DNA from 2 places in the Jonesia denitrificans DSM 20603 genome. Region 1 is predicted to be linked to the other one. Evidence: predicted binding sites of a transcription regulator. Region 1 holds the regulator's gene; the other holds the start of a gene.

Region 1 (9,166 bases):
ACGGGGGTCGGGGTTGAAGCGCTCCTTGATCAGATTGTTACCTCGTTTCCCGCCCCCGTTGGTGAGGCAGATGCGCCTGCCCGTGCGATGATCTTTGACTCGGTGTATGACACCTACCGGGGTGTGGTGACCTATGTGCGTGTCGTGGACGGCAAACTCAGCCCGCGTGAACGTATCGTCATGATGTCCACTAAAGCCCACCATGAACTCCTCGAAATTGGTGTGTCTGCCCCCGAAGCAATTCCGACCAAAGGGCTCGGAGTTGGTGAGGTCGGTTATCTCATTACCGGTGTGAAAGACGTCCGCCAATCCAAGGTTGGCGATACCGTCACGAACGCAGCAAAACCCGCAGATACCGCGCTTCCTGGGTACTCTGAACCCAAACCCATGGTGTTTTCAGGTCTGTATCCCATTGATGGTTCGGATTACCCGGTGTTGCGTGACGCGCTGGATAAATTGAAACTCAACGATGCGGCACTCAACTACGAACCCGAAACGTCCGTGGCGTTGGGGTTTGGGTTCCGTGTGGGCTATCTTGGGTTGCTCCACTTAGAAATTGTGCGGGAACGGTTAGAACGCGAATTCAACCTCGACCTCATTTCCACGGCACCCAACGTCATTTATGACGTTCAGCTCGAAGACAAAACCTGGGTGAACGTCACCAACCCCTCCGAGTTCCCCGGAGGGAAAATCAGTGACGTGCAAGAACCCGTGGCTAAAGCCACGATTCTTGCGCCCAGTGAGTACATTGGCGCCATCATGGAACTGTGCCAGGAACGGCGTGGTGAGCTGCAAGGCATGGATTATCTCTCCGCTGACCGGGTGGAAATGCGGTATATTCTGCCGCTCGCCGAGATCGTTTTCGACTTCTTTGATGCCCTCAAATCACGCACTCGTGGGTACGCGTCACTGGACTACGACGTCACCGGAGCACAGTCATCTGAACTGGTGAAAGTTGACATCCTGCTACAAGGTGAGCGAGTCGATGCCTTCAGCGCCATCGTTCACAAGGACGCGGCCTACGCCTATGGCGTGAAAATGTGCGTAAAACTCAAAGAACTTATCCCGCGGCAACAGTTCGAGGTGCCGATCCAAGCCGCTATTGGTGCGCGTGTGATTGCCCGAGAAACGATCCGTGCGATTCGTAAGGACGTTCTGGCCAAGTGCTACGGCGGTGACATTTCACGTAAACGTAAGCTCTTGGAAAAACAAAAAGAGGGTAAGAAACGCATGAAGACCATTGGGTCAGTTGACGTGCCTAAAGAAGCCTTCATCTCCGCGTTGACCTCTGAGCAAGGAGACTCGCGAAAGAAATGAGTCACTCATGACTCCTGCTCTTCCCCAGGGCGAAGCAGCTCCCCGCGATGGGTCACTACCCGCATGGGTAGGGTCGGATCCCTCGGACCGTGCTTTTGGTGTGTACATTCACGTGCCCTTTTGCTCTGTGCGATGCGGGTACTGTGACTTCAACACGTACACAGCCTCCGAATTGGGTGGAGGAGCTAGTCAACGGAACTACGCCCAGACCGCAGCACAGGAGATCCTACTTGCCCGCCAGGTCATGGACCGGGCGGGCTACCCCCCGCGCCCCGCATCGACAATATTCTTTGGTGGGGGCACCCCCACCTTGCTGCCCGCACAGGACTTGGTCTCTTTAGTGTCCACGGTGCGCCAGACCTGGGGCCTTGCGGATGGTGCTGAGGTCACCACCGAAGCGAATCCTGACTCCGTCACCCCTCACAGTATGGAGATCCTTGCGAACGGGGGTTTTACGCGAGTGTCCTTGGGAATGCAGTCGGTGGTTCCTCATGTTCTGGCTACGCTTGAGCGCACTCACAACCCAGCCAATGTTGCGTCTGCGGTTCGGTGGGCACATGAGGCGGGCCTCGAGGTGTCAGTTGATCTCATTTACGGCACCCCAGGGGAATCCATGGATGACTGGCGTCGTTCCCTAGACGCTGCCATAGCCACGGGTGCAGGGCACGTGTCAGCCTACGCGCTGACCGTGGAGCAGGGCACACGCATGGCAGTCCAGGTGCGGCGCGGCGACATTGAACTCCCGTCGCTCGATGACCAAGCCGACAAATACGAGGTCGCGGACACTGTCCTGAGCGACGCTGGTTACCAATGGTATGAGATCTCAAACTGGGCGCGTCCACGCGCTGACGGTGAGCTCGCGGTGTGTCGTCACAACCTGGCGTATTGGCGGGGACATGACTGGTGGGGGATTGGCCCTGGAGCACACTCATTCATGGCAGGTGACCCGAACGCTCACGACGATGCTCCGTCCGCCGGGGTGCGATGGTGGAACGTCAAACACCCAATCAGGTACGCTCACGCACTGGAAAACGGCCAATCACCTGCTGCCGGGCGGGAACTGCTCACAGGTGACGATGCCCACCTGGAACGGGTGATGCTGGGGATCCGTCTTCGTGAGGGGATGCCTGTTCAGTGGGTGGCCGAGGAGCGTCGCGAAGTGCTGGCGTCATTGATCGCCCGTGAACTGATCGATGCGCGCGCCGTGTTTGCAGGTCGCGTGCAGTTGACCCGTTCCGGACGGTTGATGGCAGATGCGATCGTCCGCGATCTCACGTGACGGACTGCTGTCGCCCAGGGTGATAGGGTCTCGTCACCATGTGCATGTGAACCCGTCAGCAGTTATGTTGGCTGTACATGGATGACAATGAAGGAGATTTCGATGACGACGAACAACGACCCCACGCAGCCGGAGAACCAGCAGCCTCCAACATCTGGACAACCTGGGCCAACAGAGCAACCCCAATACCCTTACCAGCAGCCTGGGTACGGTCAGCAGCCACCAGCGCAGCCCCAAGGTAACCCGTACGACGGGCAGCAACAATATGGGCAGCCCGGTGCTCAACAGCCTGGCTATGGGCAACAAGGTTACGGTCAACAAGGAGCGTCTTACCCGCACCAGAACAACTCAGCAGGGTTCCCCATTGGCGACGCATTCTCGTGGGGGTGGAACAAGTTCAAAGACAACGCCGGTGCATTCATCGGTGGGATGGTTATTTACGGTCTGATCCTCCTGATCGTCACCATCATCATGAGTGTGGTGCTCGGCGCCTCCGCTGCCAGCGGCGACGGTGGTCTCATGGCGCTGGGCTTCGGTGGACTTATCCTGTTTTCCCTCGTCGTTGGGGCACTCGCACTCGCTGCCGGTGCTCTTTTTGCCAAGGTCGCGCTCAAGGTTGCAGCCGGTCAGAAATTGACGCTCGCTGACTTCTTTGACTTCTCCAACCTTGGTCAAGCCATCATCGTGTCGCTGCTCATCGCTGTCGCGAACGGCCTGCTCGCATGGACCGGCATCGCCGGGATCATCATCTCGTTCTTCACGATCTTTGCGCTGTACTTCGCACTAGATAAAAACATGGGCGCCATTGACGCCATCAAAGCATCTGCCACGCTGGCCATGAACAACTTCGTCCCCACACTGCTGTTGCTCGTGTTCGTCATGCTGTTGGTATTTGTTGGCGCATTACTCCTGGGTGTGGGCCTTCTTATCACCACCCCAGTGAGCTTGCTCGCGATCGCGTGGGTGTACAAGCGACTCATCGGAGAATCAGTCGCCGCCTGACACGCTACGTGCATCGATCTGACACGAATACGTATCTTGCTGTGAGGGGCAGTGGTTCAGCCACTGCCCCTCACGCATGGCTACTACTCATCCACGGTGACGAAATCGATCAGTTCTTCCACCCGCCCCAGCAGTGCGGGCTCAACATCCGTGTACGTCGTCACCTTAGATAAAATACGTTGCCATCCCTGGGCAACATCCATTTGTGTCTGCGCCGGCCACCCCAAAGTAGCCAAAATTCCCCGCTTCCACTCCACATCGCGGCTGATTGTCGGCCACGCGGGAAGACCAAGGAGATGAGGTTTCACCGCTTGCCACACATCGACATACGGGTGCCCCACCACAAGAACGCTCCGGGGTGGGAATCTCTCGGCGACCGCATCGGCAATCCGGGCTTCCTTGCTCCCTCGAACAAGGTGGTCAACGAGCACACCCACCCGGGATTCAGGAGTGGGGCCGAACTCTTCCAACCGGTCCTGAAGGTGATCAACCCCGTCAAGCATTTCCACCACGACGCCCTCAACCCGCAAGTCTGCCCCCCACACTTTTTCCACAAGCTCAGCATCATGTTTTCCCTCTACCCAGATGCGTGAGGTTCGGGCAACGCGCGCGCGGCTGAGCGGAGCCATGCGGGAGCCAGACGCAGTGCGTGTGGCAACGGGTGCTGTCACGCGTTGTGGGGGCACCAGAACTACCGGTTCCCCGTCCACCCAAAATCCCGGCCCCAGCCGGAACACGCGATGCGCGCCATGACGGTCCTCCAGGGTGACCGTGTGCATGCCAGCGGTTTTCTCCACTCGGACTACAGCGCCAACCCACCCTGTTGTCACCTCTTCAACAACTAGCCCGCGACGGGCTTCCACCTGCGCAACTGAGGGTGTCCGCGACGAGGGGGTAGGCTGACCAAGAACATCTGAACCATATCTGTCCCAACTCACGCTCGAAGACTAGCGGGCCACATGCCCTGGCGGTGGCACGACACCCATGTTGGTGACAATCACAGACACGGGTACGAAAAAACCGGTAGAATTGGCACTCGGCAGTGGGGAGTGCCAAACGCAGGCTGGAAAGGAGCGACCATGCACGCTGAACAACGTCGACTGGAAGTGCTCCGTGCCATCGTCGAGGACTACGTGAGCACCCGTGAGCCGGTCGGCTCTAAACTCATTGCTGAACGTCACGGACTTGGGGTGTCGCCAGCCACCATTCGCAACGACATGGCCATCCTCGAAGATGCCGGACTGATCGCCCAACCACACACATCAGCGGGTCGTATTCCCACTGACCTCGGTTACCGGGTCTTTGTTGACAAACTCTCCGACGTCAAACCGCTCTCTGGTGCAGAGCGCAATGCTATTCACATGTTTCTCGACAGTGCGGTGGACCTGGATGACGTCGTCCACCGTGCCGGACGCTTGCTGGCACAAATTACCGGGCAAGTGGCAGTCGTGCAATACCCATCACTTCGCAAATCTACCGTCCGACACTTGGAACTGGTAAGGCTGCACCCCACACGCGTGCTTCTGGTGATCATCACGGACACTGGGCGGGTCGAACAACGCCACATCGACATCGACCCCAGCATTAGCGAAGACGACATCGCCTCCATGCGTGGCGCACTCAACGCACACGCGGTCGGCAAGAGGCAACCAGACGTCAGCGACGACTTGAACTGTGCATCAGAACAATTCGCCGGCCCACTTGCTGACATCTTTCACGCGATCGTTGACCTACTGACCGCCACCCTCGACGAAGACAACGACGAACGTCTTGTCCTGGCGGGAACCTCCAACCTCACCCGCAACGGTATTGTGCTCACCCAGCTCAGGCCCATCCTTGAAGCACTGGAAGAACAGGTGGTCCTCCTCAAACTCCTCACTGAAGTGGCGGAAGACTCCGGGGCTGTGACCGTGCGTATCGGAAGCGAAACTCAAGTCGACACCCTCAAGGAAACTTCTGTCATTACCACCCATTACGGATCGAACAGCAACACACTAGGGGCACTCGGGTCTATTGGACCCACCGGGATGGACTACCCAGGCACCATAGCAGCAGTCCGTGCTGTAGCCCGCTACCTCTCCCGGATCTTGTCTCACTAACACCCACCCCTACGCCCGCGAACCACAACAAGGAAGCACAGAGAGTCACACGTGAACGACTACTACGCAACGCTCGGTGTCGACCGCAACGCCAGCGCGGATGACATCAAAAAGGCCTATCGCAAACTCGCCCGGAAGCTTCACCCAGATGTTGCTGGCCCCGGAGCGGAAGACGAGTTCAAAGGCGTCCAGCGCGCCTATGACGTCCTATCCAACCCGGACAAACGCCAACAGTACGACATGGGTGTTGACCCGACAGCGCCAGGTGGCGGTGGTGGCCAAGGAGCAGGGTTTGGGTTCCAGGACATTTTTGACACGTTCTTTGGTGGAGGCAGCGCACAACGTGGCCCCACCCCGCGCACGCGTCGTGGTCAAGACTCACTACTCAGGCTCGATATTGACCTCAATGACGCTGCGTTCGGTACCACCCGCGAGATCGAGGTTGACACAGCGGTTGTCTGCGGCACCTGCCAGGGAACGTGCTGTGCTCCGGGAACAAGTCCCACAACGTGCTCGGTGTGTCAAGGAACCGGATCAGTGCAACGTGTGGCCCGTTCGTTCCTCGGCCAAGTCATGACGACCTCTCCATGTGCTGCATGCCAAGGGTTCGGAACCACAATCGCCACGCCCTGTTCGGAATGTTCCGGGGAAGGGCGCGTGCGCTCACGGCGCACCATTTCTGTTGACATTCCCGCCGGTGTGGAAAGTGGTGTCCGCATCAAACTGTCCGGACAAGGAGAAGTTGGTCCAGGTGGTGGACCTGCCGGGGATCTCTACTTCGAAATTCGTGAACGCCGACACCCAGTTTTCACCCGTCGTGGTGACGACATTCACTGCACCGTCGAGATCCCCATGACTGCCGCGGCACTGGGTACAGTCCTCACCCTGGACACTCTCGATGGTGAGCAGGAAGTTGACCTTGAGCCCGGCACACAACCTGGTCATGTCCTGACCGTGCGTGGGCTCGGTGTGGGGCACCTGCACGGTAGCGGGCGTGGTGACCTCAATATTCACATTGATGTGGTCGTCCCCTCATCGCTCGACGAAGACCAAGCAGAACTCTTGCGTCAGTTTGCACAATCACGTGGCGAAGAACGCCCGGCAGGTCGTGTTGCTTCCTCAGGAAGTGGAGTGTTCTCCAAGCTTCGTGAAAAATTCTCGGGTCGGTGACGGTTTGTGAGCGCGCCTGTTTTCCTTGCTGAGTCAACTGATCTCGCCGCCTACCGTGAGGGGGACACATACTACCTTGATGGGGTGGAAGGTCGCCACGCAGGAGTTGTTCAACGACGTTCCGTGGGGGAGGCCATCGACATCGTTGACGGTCACGGGACGCGTTTGAGCTGCACAATTACTCACGTCTCGGGTGAACACCTTGATCTCTTGGTCACGTCGGTCTCCCACGAGTCATGTGGACAATACCGGTTGACTCTCGTGCAAGCGCTCGCCAAAGGCGATCGTGACGAGTTGGCCATTGAAGCAGCGACTGAGGTTGGCGTGGATCGAGTGATTCCGTGGCAGGCTGATCGGTCCATTGTGGTCTGGCGTGGGGCGCGGGCGGCAAAGTCTCATGCACGATGGGTGGCGACAGTTCGCTCAGCAATGAAACAGGCGCGGCGAGCGCGGCTGCCTATGGTTGAGCAGCCGGTGACATCGCAACAATTGGTTGATGTCATTGCGGAGACAACGCAGACGGGCGGGGTCGTGTATGTTCTTCACGAAAGCGCGACAACGGCGTTGACCAGCCAGCCACGACCACCAGGTGGCGAGGAGTTAGCCCCAGTCGATGTTGTTGTCGTGGTGGGACCTGAAGGGGGCATCAGTGACAGCGAACTCGAAAAGTTCACTGCCGCTGGCGCACAGGCAGTGCTCCTTGGGCCGCACGTGTTGCGCACCTCCACTGCTGGCCCAGTTGCCTTGGCGTTGTTGTCTGCCTCAACTGGCCGATGGTGATCCTGGGAAAGGCGTGATGGCGAGGTTTCCTCCCTTGACCCAGCAAACAGCGGGCTATCACAGCGAAGGCGCGTTACCCTGGATGTCATGACCGAGACACATGCGACGAGTTCTGACTGCATCTTCTGTGCAATTGCTACGGGTACCATGGACGCTGATATTGTCAAAGAAAACGACAGGATTATTGCGTTTCGTGACATCAACCCCCAAGCGGAGATGCACGTGCTTGTTATTCCCCGGGCTCACCATGGCGACGTGGTCCAGTTGGCAAAGGCTGCACCAGAAACTTTGGCTGAGCTCGTCACGTTTGCTGATGAGATCGCCTCAGAACTTGCCGATGGACAGTTCCGTTTCATCTTTAATTCCGGTCCGCAAGCGGGACAGTCGGTGTTTCACGTCCACGGGCACGTGTTGGGCGGACAACGGTTAGGCTGGACACCTGCGTGACAGTTTTCTGTGTTTTCCTCGCCCCCCGTTGTGCAGCGAGCAACGCCCCTGACCCACACAAGCGAGGAAAGACCCCCTCTTCATGACGTTACCCACTAGTTCATCACCAAGTCGCGATATTGCAGTGGAGCATCGCGTGGTCATTCCGCCACATGTGTCCATGTCAATGCTTCTTGGTCCCGCGGATTCGGTGCTGCGTGCCATTGAGCAGGGGTTTCGCTCCATCGACGTGCACGTGCGGGGAAACTCCGTGTCGTTGCGTGGGCCAGCACCCGATGTTGCTCTTGCGTCCCGGCTCCTTGACGAACTTGTTCTTGTTGTGGAACAAGGCACGAACCTCACTCCTGACATTGTGACTCGGTCAATTAGCATGCTCACCGCTGCCACAGCTCACCGGCCTGCGGAGATCTTGACATTCAACATTTTGACGTCGCAAGGACGGTCGATCAGACCAAAAACTATTGGCCAAAAACAGTACGTGGATGCCATTGACTCCAATACGATCACGTTTGGGTTGGGCCCAGCGGGGACCGGGAAAACATATCTTGCTGTGGCGAAAGCTGTCTCAGCGTTGCAAGCGAAACAGGTGTCCCGCATTATTTTGACGCGACCAGCGGTGGAGGCTGGGGAGCGGTTGGGGTATCTCCCCGGTGGGTTGACGGAAAAGATTGATCCGTATGTGCGTCCGCTTTACGATGCGCTGCGCGACATGATTGACCCGGATGCGATGACCCGGCTTGTTGAGTCCAATACGATTGAAGTGGCCCCGTTGGCTTACATGCGTGGTCGCACATTGAATAATGCCTTCATCATTTTGGACGAAGCACAAAATACTACGCGTGAACAGATGAAAATGTTCCTCACACGGTTGGGGACACACTCAACAATGGTGATCAATGGTGATATGACTCAAACCGATCTTCCTCGGGGAATGACCTCAGGGTTGCGGGTCATCCCCGACATTTTGGCCGGAATTGATGATATTGAGATCGTGAGACTCACGTCAGGTGATGTCGTTCGCCACCGCCTTGTCTCTGACATTATTGATGCCTATGACCGGTGGGACACAGCG
Region 2 (12,448 bases), 1.0 Mb from region 1:
GCGCTCACAGTGAGACTAGTGCCACGGTGGTGTTCTTCACGGTGGCACCTTCTGTGTTATTCACTGTGTGCTGTTGTCGTTCCAGTAGTCGGGGGCGCTTGCTCGATTACCGGCTGCGGCGGCAACTTCGTGGAAGAGCGCGGTGAATGACCGGATCCGGGATACGTGGGGCCGGGAGATGAGTTCGCCGAGGTCGATGTCCGGCCCTAGCCCGAGGAAGGTGGGCAGGTCGGGGTGGACGTCGACGAGTGTGCGAATGACAGACAGGTCAGGGGCCCGGTGAGTGGAGACGAAGACCACGGCGGCAGGGCGCACCATGGTGACAAGTTCGGTCACCCGGTGTTCGTTTTCTGGCCCAATGATGATGTGAGCGTTGTGGTTGTTCGCAAGGAGCGCTGCGGTGAGGACGTGTGCGGGCAATGCAAGAGTGTCGTTGGGGGGTGCGAAGACGAGCACAATATTGCGCAGGCGCGACGGGTGTGGTCGCGACCCTTGGGGGTTACGCGCGTCCAGGGCTCTGGTGAACCGTCGCAGTTGTGACAGGGCGAGGTTCCCCACGAGGAGGTGAGGATTTTGTCCGGGTCGAGCAAGGACAGTGTGGCTGGCAAGGCGGTCAAGAGCAGGCCGGACTAGTTGTTTCCACCATGCGATCACGTTGTCATCGGGGTCGACTTGGAGCAGGGTGGTGCAGGCGAGCTCGTTGTCTTGCAGGGCCTCTTTGACCAGTTCCGTGCACCGTTCTGGGTAGCTAAGTTGGTGGGGTGTTTCTGGTGCAGAGCGCGCAACGCGCAGACGGGAGATCGATGCACCGGTGTTCCTGGCTTCCGGCGCATCTTGTGGTGTGGCGGATTGGGAAGGCGCTGGGTCACTCGAGGACGCTGATGGTAGGGAGGAAGCACTGGGGCCACTTGGGGTGTCAGTCAGCCGTGTGGGTTTGAGTCCTGATTGGCTAAGCGCGTCATCGAGGTCGCGTTCGACTGTCACGTAGTCAAGTTCGTCTGCGTTAAGTTCCTGGGCGGCTTGTGCCGCCTCGCTTCCCGATGCTCCCTTGAGGACCCAGGTTCGCATCACCATGAGCCGCGCTACATCTTGTGCGCTGTAGCGTCGGTGCGATCCCAAGGAGTGGGCAGATGGGCCGAGGCCGTAGCGGCGGTCCCAGGTCCGTAAAGTTGATGGCGCCACTCCGAGTCGTTGGGCCACTGCCGCAACACTGAGTGCCGGATTGTGCTGTCGCGTCACCCGTGGATTCCTCGCTCCCATGATGTCCCCCTCGCCCCTTCATCGATGCGGTGTGGGCCGTGCGATGAGGGTTGTTCGGCACCGTGGCTGCGTTAAGTGCAGCTCTGTGCACGTTGTGTCTCGGACGTTACGTGGCTGTCTCTTGGTCTGTTCTAGAACTCCATCATGCCGAAGCTCACCTCTCTTCGCATGTCGAGAAACGCGTCAAAACCGATTCATCTGACGACGATGGCACCCAGACGGCCCCACTAACCAGTTCACATATTGTTCAGATTGTTGTCTCTTTGAGGATGCTCGGTGAACAGAGTCGTTTTCTACGGCCCTATTGATCACCCTCGCGATCTCTATCGGCGCACACATGCTCAGAGTCGAGGGAAAGAACGTGTCGAATCGCGTCTGACAACCCCCTTTCATGGATAGCAGTCCCCAAAACTGCCTGAGATGCGCTCATTTTCGCCAAAATTCATAGGTAAAACGTCCCCCATCGTGACGCGAACAACTTTTCACCCGCACGAATCACTTTTGAACAACTGTCGAATCGATATACGGTGGATGCATCAAGCGCGAAATAACACGTGATCCTCACCACAACGGTGGGACCATCGAAGGGAGCACACGATGACGGATGTCTCACGTCTGCCAGGGCCAGTCATGGAACTCTGGGAATGGCAGTACCAAGGCGCATGCCGCGACGTCGAAGACACCCTCTTCTTCCACCCCGAAGGCGAACGTGGATCCTCGCGCCGTCGTCGGGCAGAAAAGGCCAAAGCAATTTGCGCAACATGCCCCGTCATGATGGAGTGCCGCGAGCAGTCCCTGAAAGTGCGTGAACCCTACGGTGTGTGGGGTGGCCTCTCAGAGGATGAGCGCCACGCAATTCTCGCGGAACGGGACCGGCAGGCCGCAGAAGTCACCCGCATCGCCTAACGCCGTCGTGCGGCAGAGGTCGGGACGCAGTCCAGGGCGTCCCACCCCCGCACGTTTCACACCTGTGGTGCGGCAAACACCACAGAGACAAGAAAAACTCGGTGATCGACGCAGTCCAGGGCGTCGATCACCGAGTTTTTTGTCAGCGAAGAAGAATCAGCCGACGATCGCGAGCACGTCGCGAGCAGAAAGAATCAGGTATTCCTCGCCAGCGTACTTGATCTCAGTTCCGCCGTACTTGGAGTAAATGACCTTGTCGCCAACGTTGACATCAACCGGAATGCGGTTGCCTTTGTCATCGATGCGACCAGGACCTACTGCAAGAACTTCACCTTCCTGAGGCTTTTCCTTTGCAGTGTCTGGGATAACAAGACCGGAAGGCAACGTGGTTTCAGCTTCAAGAGCCTTGACCACAATCCGGTCCTCGAGCGGCTTGATGGAGACCGACACGCGGACCACCCTTTCGCGTTGAGTTGACTGGTTAGTTTGTCAGCGCAGTCACTAGCACACCGCCGTCGCGGGGGCCGGTGCCTCTAGAGAACTGCTCCACTGTCTAATGTAGGGCCCGATTAGCACTCGGTCAAGGCGAGTGCCAATGCAGGGGATAAAGAAAACATGTGAGGATGGACAGGTGCCGCTCATCGAAGAACTCATGACCCCTGAAGGCGAAGAACTACTCGCCCACGTCACCCCCTATTCCCCCGACCGGATCCTGCCCCTCACTCAGTCACTGCGCAATCAGGGTTACCATCCTGACCTCATCGCACTGGCCTTCACCCAAGCACAACTGCGCGCACAAGCCACCACAAAGTTTGGACCGTTCGCCGAACGGATGCTCTTCACCCGTGACGGCCTAGAACAAGCCACCCGGCTCTCAGTCGCCGTACACCACGCCCGGCGCTTCACCAACGCCGGCATCACCATCATGGCAGACATCACCGCCGGAATCGGAGCGGACTCTCTCGCCTTTGGAGCCAGCGGGCTCCATGTCCACGCAGTGGAAAAGGACCACACGACCGCGCTCATCGCCGCACACAACGTGCGTCCTTTCCCCGAGGTCCATGTGACACACGGTGATGGTCTTGACTATGTCACCTCCGGTGCACCCGTCGCCGGGATCTACGCCGACCCTGCACGCCGCCAGCAGGGCAAACGCCTCTTTGATCCCGCAGCACACCACCCCCCACTTCCTGCAGTATGGGACCTCGCTGCCCGCGTCAACGGAGCGTTAGGCGTCAAAGTGGGGCCTGGCATCAACCACGAGGACATCCCCGCCGACACCGAAGCGCAATGGGTTTCAGTCAGCGGCGAGGTCGTCGAAGCGGGCATCTGGTTCGGGCCACTAGCCCAGCATCGTGGCCACACGGCCCTCCTCATCAATGCAGAAGGACACCATCACACCTTCACCGCACACCCCAGCAACACCGAACCAGAAATTGCCGCCCCTGGCCACTACGGCACCACCCTCATCGAACCAGACGGCGCCCTCATCCGCGCAGGTCTCGTCGCTGACCTTGCCCAACGCATCGGCGCGCAATTACTTGACCCACACATCGCCTATCTCACCACCGACAGCGACCATATCCCGCTGGCCGACGGCGTCCGCCTCGGGCGGGCCTACCAGATCACCGATGTGCTTCCTTACACAGTGAAAAACCTGCGCGGCTACTTGCGGGAACGTAAAGTGGGGTCGGTAGAGATCAAAAAACGTGGCGTCGACATCACACCCGAAAAACTCCGCCCCCAACTGGGTTTGGCTGGCCCCAACCGGGCCACCGTCATTCTCACTCGGGTGAAGGACAGTCGCATCGCCATGATTGGGCACCCACTGTAGGGAGAAACCATGTCCACTATTGAGTTTCAGCGTTCCGAGCGCTCCACCATCGGCATTGAGTGGGAGCTCGCCTTAGTGGATAAGGACTCCGGCGACCTGCGACAAGTCGCACAAACAATTCTGGACGCAGTCACCCCGGAAGGCGGCGGGCAACACCCCCACATTCGTCAAGAACTCCTTCTCAACACCGTGGAAATTGTCACCGGAGTGTGCCGCACGGTCAAGGAAGCCGGAGATGATCTCGCATTGTCGATCGAGCAGTTACGAGGCATTACCGACCCTTTGCGAGTGGAATTGATGTGCGCTGGAACCCACCCCTTTGCCCGGTGGTCAAACCAGAAAGTCACCGACAAACAACGGTATGCCACCCTCATCGACCGCACCCAATGGTGGGGCCGACAAATGCTCATTTACGGGATTCATGTCCATGTCGGCATTGAAGACCACCGCAAGGTTCTGCCGATCATGCGGGCGATGATGACCTACTTCGGGCACATGCAATCTCTGTCTGCCAGTTCCCCGTTCTGGGGCGGGAAAGACACATCCTATGCGTCCAACCGTGCGCTGATGTTTCAACAATTGCCGACCGCAGGGCTTCCGTTTCAGTTTGACGACTGGGGTCAACTGGAAGCCTATGTTGATGACATGCTGAAGGTTGGAGTGATCGACCAGTTTGATGAGGTTCGCTGGGATTTACGCCCTTCCCCCCGGTACGGAACCATTGAAACCCGGATTGCCGACGGGTGCTCCAACCTCACTGAAGTCCTTGCCCTAGCAGCCCTCACCCAATGCTTGGTAGAACACTTTTCCTCCCTGCTCGATGAAGGCAAACCGTTGCCCACCATGCAACCGTGGTTCATTCAAGAAAACAAATGGCGCTCAGCACGGTACGGAATGGATGCCATCCTTATTCTCAATGCGCAGGGCGACGAAGAACTCGTCACCAACGATCTTCCTCGCCTCATGACGATGCTTGAACCAACAGCAGAACGCCTCGGCTGCCTTGACCAACTTCAACACATCGACACGATGATGCGTAAAGGTGCGTCCTACCAACGTCAGCGCGCCGTTGCTCGCCGCCATGGTGGTGACCTGGGGGCGGTGGTGGATCATCTTGTCCGCGAGATGCGGGCCGGCAAACCGTTGTAGCCTGCCCCACTCATACACCCGTTAGACGTGTGTGACTGTCAGTGGCATGGAGGAGTCCACGGGAATGTCGAGTGCTGATGGCGCCACGTTCGCGGCCACCATGTTCGCTCCGAGTGCCGCAATCATCGCGCCGTTGTCGGTGCAATACCGGATCGGTGGGATCCGCAAAGTTATTCCCGCTTCAGCGCACCGCTCGGCCGCCATATCGCGCAGTTGCGAGTTCGCAGAGAAACCACCACCAATGACGAGGGTATCCACATCGTGCCGTTGGCAGGCCGCCAGTGTCTTCGCGGTGAGAACGTCAGCGACAGCGTCTGCAAACGAGGCAGCCACATCGTTAAGGGGGATCTCCAGTCCTTGGTCATGGCGTGCTTCTACCCACCGCGCAACAGAGGTTTTCAGCCCGGAAAAAGAAAAATCGTCTTGGTGTTTTTCCTTGTCCCGACCCTTGGTTAATGCGCGAGGGAAGCGAATGGCCTGAGGGTCACCTTCTCGGGCAAGTTTGTCGATGTGCGGTCCGCCTGGGTAGGGCAGCCCGAGCAGGCGGCCCACTTTGTCGAAGGCTTCACCGGCGGCGTCGTCCAGGGTGGATCCCAGTTCCTCCACATCGCGTGCGATGTCATTGACCAGCAATAAGGATGAGTGTCCACCGGAAACAACCAGGGAGAGGAACCGGTCGGGGAAGGCGCCGTGGACAAGTTGATCCACCGCTGCGTGACCAACAACGTGGTTCACGCCGTAAAGGGGGCGGTTGATCGCTACTGCGAGCGCTTTGGCTGCCGATGCGCCGATGGTGAGTGGTCCCACGAGGCCGGGTCCTGCGGTGACCGCGACGGCGTCGACGTCGGTGAGATCAACGTGCGCTTCGTCTAGTGCCTGTCGGATGGTGGGGATCATGGCTTCCAGGTGTGCGCGGGATGCCACTTCGGGGATGATTCCGCCGAACCGGGCGTGTTCATCCATTGAGCTGGCGACCGCGTCGAAGAGGAGCTCGTGTCCGCGCACGAGTGCCACGCCTGTTTCGTCACAGGATGTTTCAATACCCAAGATGAGTGGGTTGGTCATAGGGGCACCTCGGTGGTGGTGGGGTTGGTTGCTAGGGTTCGGTGTGATTGCCGGTCGCCACGGGCCGGTGCGGGTCGTGTGACCATTGCGACCATGACCCGGGGTAGAGTGCGGCTTCGATTCCGAGGGAGGCGAGCACGGCGATTGCGTGGGCGGCTGTCACTCCCGACCCGCAGTACACAGCCAGTGGTTGGTCGGCGCTTGCGATAAGCCCGTCGGTGTCGAGGTCGGCGTGGCTGGGGTCGATGACTCCGGCATCAGTGAGGATGTCGGTGAGGTCGGCTGCGGGTTTGAGGTGCCCGGCCTCGTCGATGAAGTGGGCGGTGGGTGTGTTGAGCGCTCCGGGGATGTGTCCGGCGCGGGGGTCGATGGGTTCTTCTTCTCCGCTGTAGCGGTGAGGGGCACGCGCGTCCAGGAGAATGCCGTGTTCTGGGAAGTGTTCGGCGTCGTCGGTGGTGATGGTGGGCATGTGTCCACCGGTCAGGGTGATGGTTGTGGGGTCAACGGTGTCAAATCCTTGGGTGAGGCTGTGGCCTTGCTTAGTCCATGCGTCGAGTCCGCCGTCCAGGATTGTGACGTCAGTGAGACCTGCCCATCGTAGGAGCCACCAGGCGCGGGCTGCTGACATTCCTCCGACAGTGTCATAGACCACGACGGGGATGTCGGGGGTGATGCCCCACGCACGGATTGATTCGGTCAGTGCTTGTAGGGAGGGAAGTGGGTGGCGTCCAGCTTCGGGGCTTGCGGGGGCCGCGAGTTGGGTGTCGAGGTCAGCGTAGAGCGCTCCGGGGATGTGCCCGGCTTCGTAGCGTTCGCGCCCGTCGTTGCGGCCGAGTTGCCACCGCACGTCGAGGATGCGCGGTGGGTGTGGTGAGTTGAGGCGGGTGTGGAGGTCGCTGACGGTTGTCCACACGTGCGCGCGTTGCGTGTGGTGGTGGGGTGTGGTCACTGTGGATCCTCCATGGTGATCGCTTCACGTCCCACGGGCCCGGGGTGTGAGGTGTGGTCGGTGAGGGGACGTTGCATGACGTAGGCGTCAATGTTGCCGGGTTGGTAGTAGCGTTTCCGGGTGGTGATGGTGTGGAATCCTCGGCGTGTGTAGAGCTCAATGGCACGGTCGTTGGTGACGGCTACCTCCAGGAGCACAGCGTGTGCGCCAAGGTGACGGGCTCGGTCGATGAGTGCGTCAAGGAGGGCTGCGCCGATGTGGAGTCCTTGGGCGGCGGGGTCGACTCCGATCGTCATGATTTGGGCGACGTCACCGTCGAACCAAAGACCTGCATACCCTACGACGGTGTCACCACCGGCAACGTCTTTGACGTCGTGTTCGGCGACGATGTACCAGCGACCGTGGGTGGCCAGTTCTTGCGCAAATGCCCCGTAACTCCACGCGCTGGCGTCAAAGAGTGTCACCTCAAGTTCGATGATCCGATCGAGGTCCCGGCTGGCCATGGGGCGTAACCGCACCACGCCACGTTCGGTGACAATGTCGTTGATGTGGGTGTGTGTCATGAGGCGGTCGCACGCTTACGTTCCGCTGGCACTTGTGCATCAGGGCGGCGCAAGTAGAGGGGCGTGGCAGGTTGGTCCTCGTTGAGGCGAGCAAGCGCCAATCGTGCCAGGGTCGTGGTGCTGGGACGGGTGGGCGCATCGGCGATTGTGTCAATCCCCAGCTGCTCGCGGTAAAGGTGGGCACCTGCACCGACCACAACAGACTCGTTGAGCTGGCCGGAGGCTGCAAGGTCAGCGGGGTAGGCGACACTCGGTGCGTCCAGGGGGGTGATTGTGCCTTGGGGTGTCACGGTGTAGGTCGCCCAATACACTTCTTTGCGGCGTGCATCGCTGAGCGCTGCAATGCGTTGACCGGCGGTCAGTCCCAGGGTCTGGGCTGTGTCTGCGGCGATTGCATCCAGTGAGCATACCCCGTAGAGCGGGACGTCGCGTGCAAACGCGAACGTGTGGGCGGTGACCAAACCAACACGCAATCCGGTGAAAGGTGCAGGACCGCGACCAGCGACAACGGCGGTTAGGTCCTCAGGTGTGAGGCGCGCTGTGTCGAGGAGCCGGACGATGAGGGGCATCAGTTCTTCCGCGTGCCGTCGTTCTTGCGCCACGGTGTCGCTGGCAAGTTCTTCTCCCTGGGGCGAGACGAGGGATGCGCTGACAGCTGCGGAGGTGTCAATACTGAGAATCGCCATGGTTACTTCTCCGTGGGTGTGGGGGACGGTGAACACAACGCACGAAAATCAGTGGCTGCCCACCGTTCCCCATGTGCTGTGATTGTCGCGACACGTTCCCCAACCTCTGCGCTGTCCAGGTCGACATCTGCAGAGGTAATTCCGCCGTGAGGTCGTCGAAGAACAATGTCTAGTCGGTCGTCGCTGAGTGTGTCAACGAGCCCTTCGCCCCATTCCACAACGGTCACACATTCGTCCAGTGAGGTGTCCAGGTCGAGGGCATCAACCTCGTCAAGTGAGCTGAGCCGGTACGCGTCCACGTGCACGAGCCCTGGGCCGTCAGTCAATGATGGGTGTTCTCGCGCGATGATGAAGGTGGGAGAAGCGACTGCGCCTCGCACACCAAGCCCACGGCCGATCCCTTGGGTGAGCGTGGTTTTTCCGGCCCCGAGGTCACCTGTGAGAATGAGAAGGTCCCCTGCTGTCAGGTATCCGGCGAGGCGTTCGCCCAAGGACTGGGTCGCGTCGGCGTCGGGAAGGGTGAGGGTGAAGGTCTGTTGTGACGTCACGGTTCCTATTATCCACCTGTGTGAGAGTGCTGAGAAACGGTGGGGGCGTGGTGCAGGTCGCTGGTCGGAAGATACATCCGTGGGAGGCGGTCAGCGATGCGTGTGGTGATTTCATACGAGATTGTTCCGGTGGCGTCAGCCCATTGTTGCGCGCTGGGGACACCAAGGGTGGGGTCACCAAAGAGCGTGGCGGTGTGACCGGCACGAACACTGTCGTCGTGCACGTCAATGACAATCTGGTCCATGCACACTCGCCCCGCGATCGCGTAAGTGACGCCGTTGATCGATACCGGGGCTCCCAGTTCTCCGTTGTGTCCTGATGCGTGCCGTGGGATGCCGTCGGCGTACCCCAAAGGGATCACAGCAATGTGTGTGTCACGGGCAGTCACATAGTGGTGTGCGTAGGACACCCCGTGGCCGGCAGGCAAGCGTTTCGCGGTGGCAATGTCGGCTTGCACGGTCATTGCTGGTCGTAACCCAAGTTCGGCAGCGGAGGCGACCTGCGGAATAGGGGAAAGCCCGTAGATGGCAAGGCCGGGGCGAACAAGATCGTAGGCAAGTTCTGGGGCTGTCAGTGTCGCAGCTGAATTGGCGATGTGCCGCACCTCCAGGTGAGCCCCGGCCGCTTGCACAATCGTGATTGCGTCGTCAAAAACGCGTGCTTGCTCCCGCACACTGGGGTGGTGGGGTTCATCGGCGAATGCCAGGTGGGACCACACCCCGACCAGGGTGAGGTGCCCTGCGTGTTGCGCATCGATGAGGGTGGCAAGCAGAAAAGGAAGGTCAGCGGGAGTGACCCCGTTGCGTCCCAGTCCAGTGTCTACTTTGAGGTGCACGCGGGCCGGGCGTCCGGCAGCTTGTGCAGCGCTGATGACTTCTTGGGCTGCCCAGGGTGCGGCGACAGACACGTCGATGTCTGCTGCGATGAGGTCACGGTAGGGGACGCCGGGCGCATGAAGCCAGGTGAGGATGCGGTCGGTAATCCCAGCCTGACGCAGCGCGAGCGCTTCATGGGCGTGGGCGACACCCAACCAGGTTGCACCACCATGGAGCGCTGCGCGGGCTGCGGGGACGAGCCCGTGCCCGTAGGCGTTCGCTTTGACGACCGCCATGATTGCCGCATGCGAGCCGTTGTCCCCCAGGCGTGTTGCCAGGGTGGACACGTTCTGCGAGATCGCGGCGAGGTCGATGATGGCACGCCCGGGATAAGTTCCTGGTGGTGGTTGGTGGTTATCGCTCACTCCCCCATTCTTACACTGGTGGCGACGGGGACCTGTGGAGATCGTGTTCGCGTACCGAGGTGATGTGCAAGATAAGGTCTGCGCGCACAGCGCTGGCGTCAACACGACGCGCGTTCGCTTCGTCGGCAGACATCACCCATCGGACAGGTGAAACCCGGCGATTCCCAACACAACCCGTGCCCCCCTCGAGCTTGAGTCGCACGATGAAGGGCCAACACGTGTGTCAGTGCCTGATCGACAAGGTCAGATTCAGAGCAGGCCACATACTCAGTCACGAAGCACACACCATCGCAATCGCCGCCGGAATGTGGGCAACCAGGTCACTCGCTGTCAACGGCCCATCACCTCCCTGAAGGGCAGCGAGCTGGTGAGTCAACACCCCGCACGCAACTGCACCTGCAATATCCGTCGCACCCACAGCATCTGCTTTCACCGCCACCAACCGCGCCAACGCTGCCCCTAAGACACCGGCCAACACATCACCTGAACCAGCGGTCGCCAACCGTGACACCCGCGCATCCTCAATGGGCTGCACGTACGTAACCCCCGGGCCAGCAATCACCGGAGTCACCCCCTTCAGCACCACGGTCGCTCCCGTCACCTCCGCAGCACAACGCGCCGCCCACAACGGTCTCGCTTCCACCTGCGCACGAGTCACCTCCACACCAAAGGCCATCAACAGCCCCGCCAACTCACCGGCATGCGGCGTCAACACCATTTGCTCACTCAACGCAAACGACCGGTCAAGAACACCCAACGCACCCGCATCAAGCACAGTAGGCGCCCCCGCCGACATCGCGTGCCGGACCCGCTCAGCCACCGCATCGTCAGGTTCCTGCCCTGACCCCACCACACGCGCCTGCGCCCTCCCGCGGGCCGACACAACATGCGGCGCAACCGAAGCCACAACCCCGGCGACCTCCCGGTCCCCCTCATAACGAACCATTCCCACACCGCACGCAGCAGCAGCACGCGCCGCCAGCACCCCAGCCCCCGGGTAAACAGCAGACCCCGCATCCACCCCCACCACCCCCCGGGTGTACTTGTGGTCAGTTGCTGCCGGCAACTCCCACAACCACCCCCACAAGCCACCAGGTCCAAGATCACCACCAACCACACTCACCACATCCCACTCACCCACATCTACGCCAATATCCACCACCTGCACCCGCCCCGCGGACAACGCCCCCGGCGCAACCAACAGCCCCGTCTTTGCCACCCCAAAGGTCACCGTCACATCCGCGTGCACCGTGCGCCTCGCATCGGCAACCTCACCAGACGATGCATCCACACCAGAAGGAACATCCACAGCTACCCACACAGGATCACCATCCCGCCTGGTACGAGCCGACCACGACGCCAACGCATCACCAGCCAACCCCCGCACCGCACCGCGAGCGCCAATGCCCACAATCCCATCCACCACCACATCCACCCCCGCACACAGGGCAACAACCTCTGCACCGTCACTGGGGGTCACCACCACCGCCTGCGATGCACGGACCGCAGCCAACCCGTCACCGTGGCACCTCTCCCCCACCAGCGCCACCGTCACCGACATCGGCAAGCGCGCCAGCAACGCAGCAGCAAACAACGCATCACCACCGTTATTGCCCTGCCCCACCAACACCACAACCCGCGCACCAGCAACCTGCCCACACCGCTGCCGCACAACCTGCACCACACACTGCGCAAGACCTCTCGATGCACGCGCCATCAACGCAACCCCACGATCCAACAACGGCTTCTCAGCCACCTGCATCTGTCGTGCACTCACACCAACAATCATGTCCCTATTGTGACGCCCCACCCCAGGCACCGCGACCGCCACCACAGCAACGCGCACCACCATTGATACCCACGCAAGACCACCCACCAGCAGTAGGGTGGAACCATGAAATTTGGACTCTTCATTCCCCAAGGCTGGCGTCAAGACCTCACCGGAATCCCCACCGAACGCCACTGGCCCCTCATGAAAGAACTCGCCCAACAAGCCGACCAAGGCGACGCCTACGACTCCCTGTGGGTCTACGACCACTTCCACACCGTGCCAGAACCCGTCCACGAAGCAACCCACGAAGCATGGACCCTCATGGCTGCGTTCGCCGCAACCACCACCCGCGTTCACCTCGGACAAATGTGCACCTGCATGGGGTACCGTAACCCCGCCTACCTCGCCAAAGCCGCCACCACCGCAGACATCATCTCCGGTGGGCGCATCCAAATGGGCATCGGAGCTGGCTGGTA

Evidence for each region. Region 1 encodes HrcA, which represses chaperone genes, less so after heat shock. Its sites were predicted from a motif close to TTNGCACTCGNNNNNNNCGAGTGCNAA; they were not measured.
Region 2: the regulator HrcA is predicted to act here: its motif matches at 2,736-2,762, upstream of groES (co-chaperone GroES).

What each region holds. Positions count from the first base shown of each region.
Region 1 is NC_013174.1:1,663,266-1,672,431, reverse strand. Features, by position in the region: gene lepA (translation elongation factor 4) at 1-1,317, shown strand, start outside; gene hemW (radical SAM family heme chaperone HemW) at 1,325-2,596, shown strand; gene JDEN_RS07815 (proline-rich domain-containing protein) at 2,699-3,598, shown strand; gene JDEN_RS07810 (DUF3097 domain-containing protein) at 3,682-4,536, opposite strand; gene hrcA (heat-inducible transcriptional repressor HrcA) at 4,678-5,697, shown strand; gene dnaJ (molecular chaperone DnaJ) at 5,749-6,867, shown strand; gene JDEN_RS07795 (16S rRNA (uracil(1498)-N(3))-methyltransferase) at 6,874-7,647, shown strand; gene JDEN_RS07790 (HIT domain-containing protein) at 7,735-8,094, shown strand; gene JDEN_RS07785 (PhoH family protein) at 8,177-9,166, shown strand, end outside.
Region 2 is NC_013174.1:665,381-677,828, reverse strand. Features, by position in the region: gene JDEN_RS14045 (MerR family transcriptional regulator) at 61-1,239, opposite strand; gene JDEN_RS03195 (WhiB family transcriptional regulator) at 1,858-2,166, shown strand; gene groES (co-chaperone GroES) at 2,323-2,616, opposite strand; gene JDEN_RS03185 (THUMP-like domain-containing protein) at 2,798-4,000, shown strand; gene JDEN_RS03180 (glutamate--cysteine ligase) at 4,010-5,149, shown strand; gene tsaD (tRNA (adenosine(37)-N6)-threonylcarbamoyltransferase complex transferase subunit TsaD) at 5,171-6,214, opposite strand; gene JDEN_RS03170 (sulfurtransferase) at 6,246-7,163, opposite strand; gene rimI (ribosomal protein S18-alanine N-acetyltransferase) at 7,160-7,726, opposite strand; gene tsaB (tRNA (adenosine(37)-N6)-threonylcarbamoyltransferase complex dimerization subunit type 1 TsaB) at 7,723-8,412, opposite strand; gene tsaE (tRNA (adenosine(37)-N6)-threonylcarbamoyltransferase complex ATPase subunit type 1 TsaE) at 8,415-8,960, opposite strand; gene alr (alanine racemase) at 8,969-10,201, opposite strand; gene JDEN_RS03145 (bifunctional ADP-dependent NAD(P)H-hydrate dehydratase/NAD(P)H-hydrate epimerase) at 10,473-11,990, opposite strand; gene JDEN_RS03140 (LLM class F420-dependent oxidoreductase) at 12,096-12,448, shown strand, end outside.